2 regions of the Pseudoalteromonas sp. SR41-8 genome follow, and region 1 is predicted to be linked to the other one. Evidence: predicted binding sites of a transcription regulator. Region 1 holds the regulator's gene; the other holds the start of a gene.
What was found. The regulator FliA, encoded in region 1, starts transcription of late flagellar genes. The targets are predictions, from matches to a motif close to CTAAAGNTNNNNNNNNNNNNGCCGATA.
Positions count from the first base shown of each region.

Region 2: the regulator FliA is predicted to act here: its motif matches at 2,428-2,454, upstream of pomA (flagellar motor protein PomA).

Region 1 is NZ_JACJEE010000010.1:94,965-99,400, reverse strand. Features, by position in the region: gene flhF (flagellar biosynthesis protein FlhF) at 22-1,503, shown strand; gene H5162_RS08950 (MinD/ParA family protein) at 1,496-2,356, shown strand; gene H5162_RS08945 (RNA polymerase sigma factor FliA) at 2,383-3,093, shown strand; gene cheY (chemotaxis response regulator CheY) at 3,134-3,517, shown strand; gene H5162_RS08935 (protein phosphatase CheZ) at 3,535-4,299, shown strand; gene H5162_RS08930 (chemotaxis protein CheA) at 4,314-4,436, shown strand, end outside.
Region 2 is NZ_JACJEE010000021.1:4,493-8,928, forward strand. Features, by position in the region: gene H5162_RS14155 (hypothetical protein) at 52-534, opposite strand; gene H5162_RS14160 (flagellar motor protein MotB) at 674-1,594, opposite strand; gene pomA (flagellar motor protein PomA) at 1,597-2,364, opposite strand; gene H5162_RS14170 (exodeoxyribonuclease VII small subunit) at 2,666-2,908, shown strand; gene ispA ((2E,6E)-farnesyl diphosphate synthase) at 2,912-3,799, shown strand; gene dxs (1-deoxy-D-xylulose-5-phosphate synthase) at 3,905-4,436, shown strand, end outside.

The DNA of each region.
Region 1 (4,436 bases):
GGATTTTAAAGGGGTTGAACCATGAAAATAAAACGTTTTTTTGCTAAAGATATGCGCACCGCACTGAAAGAAGTTAAAGATGAACTCGGTGTAGATGCTGTAATCATGTCAAATAAAAAATTAGCCAATGGGGTAGAGATTGTTGCCGCCGTTGATTATGAAAAAGCAGCCCCGAAAGCACCGGCACAACCACATGTTGCTAAGGTGCAACCGCAAACGAATGCTAACTTTGTTAAACCTGCGCCACAACGTGCGCAGCATGAGCCGCAAGCTGCGGTAGCTGATAGCTTACAAGCATTATTAGAGCGCCAATCACCGCGTCCACGCTCACCTGAGCTTGCGTCTATGTTTAGCCAGTCAGGGATTGATACATCTACTCAGTATCAACCACAGCAACAACATCAAGCACAGCAAGCTCGCCATGAACCACAAGCGCATAGTGATTTTGCTCGTCGCGATACTGCGCCGCGTCCACAAACGCAAGCACATAGCTTAGGTTTTGATGATGATCTAGAAAGTGGTTTTGATGATTTAGATACTCCGATGCCAGCAAAAAGTGCAGCCAAAACAGATGAAATCACCGCTATGCGTGATGAAATGGCTGCGATGCGTCAATTACTTGAGTATCAGGTATCGGGTTTGATGCAACAAGATTTAGCGCGTCGCGATCCTACCCGCGCATGCATGATCGATCGTTTAGTTGGAATGGGTATCGACAGTGAAGTTGCAGAGCAAATGGCCTGCTTTATTCCGGACGATGTGTCACGTCAGCAAGCCTGGCAAGCACTATTGCAAATGGTTGAAAACCAAATGCATACTACAAATAACGAAATCCTTCGCCAAGGCGGGGTATATGCACTTGTTGGTCCTACTGGGGTAGGTAAAACTACAACCGTGGCAAAACTTGCAGCCCTTGGCGCACAAAAATATGGTGCAGATAAAGTTGCGCTAATTACCACTGATACTTACCGTATTGGCGCTTATGAACAGTTAGCTACTTATGGCCGGATCATCGGTTGTGGTGTAAAACAAGTTAAAGATGCCAATGAATTAGCAGAAGTTTTATATCATTTACGAAATAAGCGTCTAGTATTAATAGATACCGCGGGAATGAGCCAACGTGATTTACGTTTAACTGAGCAGCTAAATACATTAATGCGTAATCAACGTGTCGATATTCGCAATTATTTAGTGCTCAGTGCGACCGCACAAATTAATGTTTTACAAGAAACCGTAAGACATTTTAAGAAGGTACAATTAAGTGGCTGTATTTTCACTAAATTAGACGAATCATTAAGTTTAGGTGAGATTATTAGTATAGCGATTCAAAATCGCCTTCCAATAGGGTATCTTACTAACGGTCAGCGCGTTCCAGAGGACATTCGGGTCGCCAATGCAGAGAAATTAGTAAAAAAAGCAGAACAATTGTATTTAAAAAGAACAAAAGCACAACATTCACGACGCCAAGCAGTAGCGTCAAGCACAGTAGGGATGTATGATTAACACAGTATTAGATCAAGCAAGTGGCCTGCGTAAAATGAGTCAAAACAATAATAACGGCGTTAAAGTTATCGCTGTAACAGGTGGTAAAGGTGGCGTAGGGAAAACTAACGTCTCACTTAACACTGCGATTGCGTTGGGTCAGCTCGGAAACCGAGTGTTAGTTCTGGATGCCGATTTGGGTTTAGCAAATTGTGATGTGATGTTAGGGCTTCGGGTTGAACGTAATCTATCTCATGTACTATCAGGTGAATGTGAGCTCGATGAAATTTTAGTTGAAGGGCCTGCAGGAATTAAAATAGTACCAGCGACGTCAGGCTCACAAAGTATGGTGGAACTTTCTCCATCAGAACATGCTGGATTAATTCGTGCTTTTAGTGAGTTGAATACCGAATTTGATATATTAATTGTTGATACTGCTGCTGGTATCTCTGACATGGTATTAAGTTTTTCGCGCGCAGCGCAAGATGTCATGGTAGTAGTATGTGATGAACCGACCTCAATAACCGACGCTTATGCATTAATCAAAGTGTTGAGTCGTGAGCATGGTGTGTATAAGTTTAAAATAGTTGCTAATATGGTGCGCAGTATGCGTGAAGGCCACGAACTATTTGCTAAGCTCTCAAAAGTAACGGATCGCTTTTTGGATGTCTCAATGGAATTGGTTGCAACAGTCCCTTATGATGAAAACATGCGTAAAGCAACTCGTCGTCAAAAAGTAATTGTTGATTTATTTCCAAATTCTCCAGCGGCAATTGCATTTAAAACATTAGCGACAAAAGCAGTTAAATGGCCTATACCTAATCAACCATCTGGCCATTTAGAATTTTTCATAGAAAAATTAGTAAACGGCTAACTATGACGGCATCGGTGAATAAAGCGATGGGATATCAATCGACACAAAATTTAAATGTGATTGTTGAGCGACATGCTTCTTTAGTTAAAAAAGTGGCTTGTCATTTGATCGCTCGTTTACCCGCGAGTGTGCAACTCGATGATTTGATTCAATCGGGGATGATAGGGTTAATTGAAGCATCAAAAAACTTTGATGCGACTAAAGGTGCAAGCTTTGAAACCTTTGCAGGCATTCGTATTCGTGGTGCGATGCTGGATGAAATGCGCCGAGGTGATTGGGCTCCTCGCTCAGTGCACCGTAATAGCCGCAGAGTTGCTGAAGCGATTAGTGAGCTAGAAAGCAGCCTGAATCGAGAACCTAAAGATAGTGAAGTTGCTGAAAAACTTGATATTACGCTAGATGAGTACCATCATATTCTTAGTGATGTAAATTCAAGTAAGGTTTTAGGTATAGAAGACTTGGGAATTGATGAAGATGTTATCACACCAGTGGGACATGATTTAGCACTAGACAAGCCCTTTAATAACGTTAAAAATGAACGTTTTAATCAATCATTATTAACAGCTATACAATCTTTACCTGAACGAGATGGGTTAGTATTGTCGCTTTATTATAATGATGAAATGAATTTAAAAGAGATTGGACATATACTCGATGTAAGCGAATCGCGTGTGAGTCAGATACATGGTCAGGCGATGATTAAGCTCAAAGCAAAAATCAATGACTGGATTAACTAGTAGTAAGTAAATATAGGTTCAGACCTCACCGGAGGATGTTTTGGATAAAAACATGAAAATTCTTGTTGTTGATGATTTTTCGACGATGAGACGTATTATCAAAAATCTGTTAAGAGATTTGGGTTTTACAAATGTACAAGAAGCTGATGATGGCTCAACAGCTTTACCGATGTTGCAGAATCAAGAATTTGATTTTGTAGTAACAGATTGGAACATGCCTGGCATGCAAGGAATTGACCTCTTGCGCGCTATCAGGGCCGATGACAGCCTGAAACACATCCCTGTTTTAATGGTAACAGCAGAAGCTAAAAAAGAACAAATTGTTGCTGCTGCACAAGCTGGTGTTAACGGCTATATCGTTAAACCATTTACAGCCGCAACACTGAAAACCAAATTGGAAAAAGTGTTTGAGCGTTTAGGTTAAATAAATAGGAGAGGCTTATGTCAGCACCAGCTGCGCCTCAGATCAGTTTAGAACAAGCCCGGCAGCTTGTGGTTTACCTTGAAAATGGTGAACAAGATAAAGCTGATCAGTTAATTATTGATGCGGCGTCAAAAGAGCAATCAGAATTATTTGCCGAAGTAGGCAAACTTACGCGTCAGCTTCATGATGCGTTGAAAAATTTTGAGCTTGATACACGTTTAGCTGATTTGACCAAAGACGCACTCCCCGATGCTAAGCAGCGTCTAAACTATGTTATGGAAATGACAGAGAACGCTGCTAATAAAACCATGGATGCTGTAGAAGCAAGTTTACCAATTGCCCAACAGCTTGCAGATGATATTTCAGACATTAAACCCACTTGGGATCGTTTAATGAATCGTGAAATTGAGCTAGGTGAGTTTAAAACATTATGCCACAGCTTAGATAAGTTCATGAATAGCTCGCAAACTAAAACGGATGAGTTGCAAGGACTCATGACCAATGTCTTGATGGCACAAGATTTTCAAGATTTAACAGGTCAAGTGATCCGTCGAGTGATAGAGCTTGTTAGAGAAGTAGAAGACAGCTTGATCCACTTGTTGACAGCATTTGGTAGCCAAGATGATAGCGAAACAAAAACAATAGCACCAGTCATTGAAAAACCGCCTGCTGAAAATACACTTGCAGGCCCTGAAGGGCCAATTATTGATAAAGAATCTCGTGATGATGTTGTCTCAGGACAAGATGATGTTGATGATTTATTATCAAGCTTGGGCTTCTAAGAGGAGAGAACTGCATGAGCTTTGAAGTCGATGAAGATATTTTACAAGATTTTCTAGTAGAGGCTGGAGAAATTCTTGAGCTTTTGTCAGAACAGCTGGTGGAGCTTGAAAATAACCCAGATGATACCGAATTACTC
Region 2 (4,436 bases), on a different contig from region 1:
TATTTACACAGTAGTTTAGCACACGTAATTTAATCTACAAATAGTTAATGATTAGCTCTTTAGACTGCGATTTTTTCGCATAAATAAATACAACAGAGGAAGGTAGCACACTACGACAGTGCCAATATTGATTAACGGTAATAACGTTTTATATAGCATAGTGCTATACGATAAATCCCAAAGGTGGCGATCCACTAATCTAAATAATTGTAAGATAGGCGCACTAATTACAACCAACTGACCAATCACACTTTGCCAAAGATACACTTTATCTTTAATAGCCCAGTAAGCAATCAAAGCCATCCAAGCAATATCATTAAAAGCCCAAACTACATAACGCCAAATATAAGGGTCATCTAACTCTCTAAGGCTATTATGTATCAAGGTTCCATATAAAAAAAATAATGCAGTCGTTAAGGTAAAACGCAAAGCAAGCCAATCTTTGCGAAGATAAAAAACAAAAATAGCTGGGCTTAAAATAAACACCCAGCTTTTAGTTAGTATTGATATAGCACTTATAAACCAATCAGGCATTAGCTAGTCTGGCTTTTTATCATCGTCACCATCACCATTGCCCGGCATATAGCTATATTTATCAACGTTTTTCATCAGACACTCCGTTACACTTGTTAAAAAACTACTTTAAGCTAAATTAGGTACTTTGCCAAGCATCTTAACGCACATCTATCGGATCTGATTCCTTAGCCTTGCCTTGCATTATTGAAATTTCCACGCGACGATTTCGTCGTCTATCCGCATCAGAATCATTTGGAACAAGTGGTCGAGTTTCGGCATGACCGACAACAACCATTCTGGTTTTATCAAAGCCTTGTGCTTTTTGCATTTCAGTTGCAACCGCAACTGCACGCTTCGATGATAAATCCCAGTTATTGGTATACAGCTCATTCGAAACTTGAAAATCATCAGTATGACCAGACACCGTAATTTCACCTGGCACATCTTTTAGTAACGCAGCTATATCACGAATAATTGGTTTAAACTTAGGTTGTAAAAATGCACTCCCAGATGGAAATGAACCATTTTCACGAATACGAATAATAATTTGCTGACCTAATGATTCCAACTCAACAGCACCATCCATGATTTGTTGTTCCAATTGCTGGGCTATCTTTTTAACTAACTCATTAACCTGCTCTTGATCAGCTGCAGAAATAGATTGTTCTGATGCTTGTTGTTGCGCCGTACTTTGTGACTCACCGCCACGCTTATTACCGCGTTGCTCTTGACGACCGCCAGCTGAGCTTTCATCACCAGCCTGAAACTCAAGCATTTGCTGGGTCATTTCGACAGTTTGCTGTTGAATGGTTTCGATTGGAGTAGGTTCAGGTTTACCTGGGGTGAACTCCATCGCGATAACGGATGTTCCTTTGGGAATATCTTTTACTTCTATTTTATTTTGTACACCAAAGGCAAACTTCATTGAGCCTGCGATTTGTTTAAATTTAAGTACATCCATTTCTGAAAACGCGAGTAAAAGTACAAAGAAGCACATCAATAGTGACATCAAATCCGCGAAGGTACCCATCCATGCTGGTAACCCGGGTGGTGGACACTTGCACTCTTGATCTGACATGCTTACTCCTCAGTATCCACTTTTCGTTTTGATTCAGCTAGGTAGTTTTTCAAAATACCTTCGATGACTTTTGGGTTTTGGCCATCTTGTATACCTAATACCGCATCTAAAATTAGCCGCTGATTCATTGCTTCTTCGTCTTTACGCAATTCCAATTTTACTTGGATAGGAATTGCCACCACGTTTGCTAAAAACGCACCATATAATGTTGTTAAAAGCGCTACCGCCATCGCAGGACCAATCGCTTTAGGGTCATCCATATTCGACAACATCGCAACTAGACCAATCAAAGTACCGATCATACCCATCGCAGGCGCAATATCGGCAAGCGCTTTAAACAAACCGGCCCCAGATTCATGACGAGTAGAAGTAAGAGAAATATCTTTTTGCAAGGTGGCACGAACAACATCAGCGTCATGACCGTCAACAAGCATATCAACCCCTTTACGCATAAACGCATTGGGTATTTCTGCTTCCTCTAGTGCTAAAAATCCGCCTTTACGGGCCGAGTCTGCAAGTTCAACTGCTTTTTCGATAAGCTCTTCAGGTGACTCTATTTTGAACATGAAGGCTTTAGCTGCGACTTTACCGATACCGAGGAATTGACTCATCGTATAGTTTGATAACACTATAAAAATCGAACCACCGAAAACAATAACCACCGATGGCGTGTTATAAAACATAGCCACTTCGCCGCCACTACTTAGTACCATTGACATAGCAATAAGACCAATAGCTCCGAGAATACCTATAATGGTTGCTAAATCCACTTACCCCTCCAGAGGAATCGATGCTTTGTTGCTACCAGCAACAAATTTTTATTATTAACAGCTTATCGGCAATCTATTGAATTACTTAAACCATTTAATGAAAAAAATGAAATGAAAGTTTTCAACCCTATTTGGCATTTTAAGCTACCATTGATAACCTGCAAGGTTTAAGCAAAGGTATAAATAATTAAAAGTGGCAAGAAAACAATTAATTATTCAAAAAAAATGCATCACCCTTTGACCTAGTTTAGCATTCCCCCTAAAATTGGCCTCACATTTCTATCATCTAAGTTAAATCAGTATGGCGACGAAAAAACCAGAGAACCTAAGCTTCGAGCAAGCGCTTGATGAATTATCCTTAATCGTCACAGAAATGGAGCAAGGAGAGCTTTCCCTTGAGCAATCGTTAAAACAGTTTGAACGCGGTATTGCTTTAGCTGGCGCATCTTCAAGTAAGTTACAACAAGCTGAACAAAAAGTGGCGATTTTAATGGGTAGTGATAGTCAGTCACCACTTACTAACTTTGATAATGATTTGGAATAACGGGTGTTAATAACAGAGCAAATAAAATGTGCTCAACAAGATGTTGAAGCCACTCTCAATCGGTATTTTGAGCAACCGCTCGATACCGAGCAAAGCATCAAACAAGCCACCCACTACAGCGTTTTAAATGGCGGTAAACGATTACGGCCATTTTTAGTGTATGCCACGGGAAAAATGCTTGGCGCAAATAAACAAGATTTAGACGTGTTGGCTGCTGCTATTGAATGTATTCATAGTTATTCGTTAGTTCATGATGATTTACCCGCGATGGATGACGACGACCTGCGACGTGGTAGACCGACTTGCCATATTGTCTATGGCGAAGCTCATGCTATTTTAGCTGGTGATGCGCTGCAAACATTAGCGTTTGATTTAATTGCTAACCATTCATTTAACGTTCCTGCACAGCAACAGTTAAAAATGATTGCAGCACTTGCCAAAGCATCGGGTATTGAAGGTATGGTCGGTGGTCAAGCACTGGATATTGCAGCGACTGACAAATTAGTCAATTTAGCTGAGCTCGAACGTATCCATAAATTAAAAACAGGTGCTTTGTTAAATTGTGCAATTACTTTAGGTGCATTATGCGCAGCTGATACAAATCAACAAACATTATTACAATTAAAACAGTTTGGTGATGCAATTGGACTGGCTTTTCAGGTGCAAGACGATATTCTTGACATCGAAGGTGATACCCAAGTCTTAGGTAAACCACAAGGCTCCGATGTTGCAGCAAATAAAGCGACCTACCCTGCTCTACTTGGGCTTACAGGTGCAAAACAAAAAGCACAATCATTACTAAAATGCGCACTCGATGCGTTAGCAGCAATAGATGCTGACACTTCTGAGCTAGAAAACTTGGCAAAATACATTGTTGAACGCGATTATTAATTCTAGGCTCTAGCTTGAGCAAGTAATGATGTACAAAATAACTAAAGAATCAGAGTAATATTACGCTATAATGACCTCTGGTTAGCGAAGGATGTATTAAAAATCATGACACTTGATAGTAGCAAGTATCCATTATTAGGTTTGGTTGACGAACCAGCCCAGTTGCGTGATTTAGCGCAAGACAAATTACCTGCTTTTAGTAATGAGTTACGTGATTACTTACTAAACTCAGTCTCGCAAAGTAGTGGTCACTTAGCATCAGGTTTAGGCACAGTTGAGCTTACTGTAGCGCTTCATTATGTATATAACACCCCTGAAGATCGCTTAGTATGGGATGTAGGCCATCAAGCATACCCACATAAAATTCTCACAGGGCGCCGTGATCAAATGCACACGATCCGCCAAAAAGACGGTTTACATCCGTTTCCATTTCGTGAAGAAAGCCACTACGACACTTTTAGTGTTGGCCATTCAAGCACCTCGATCTCTGCTGCTTTAGGCATGTCAATTGCGGCGCAAAAAGAAGGCAAAGGACGAAAAACAGTAGCGGTTATTGGTGATGGTGCGATTACCGCGGGTATGGCGTTTGAAGCAATGAATCACTTAGGTGATGTTAAATCTGACATGCTGATCATAT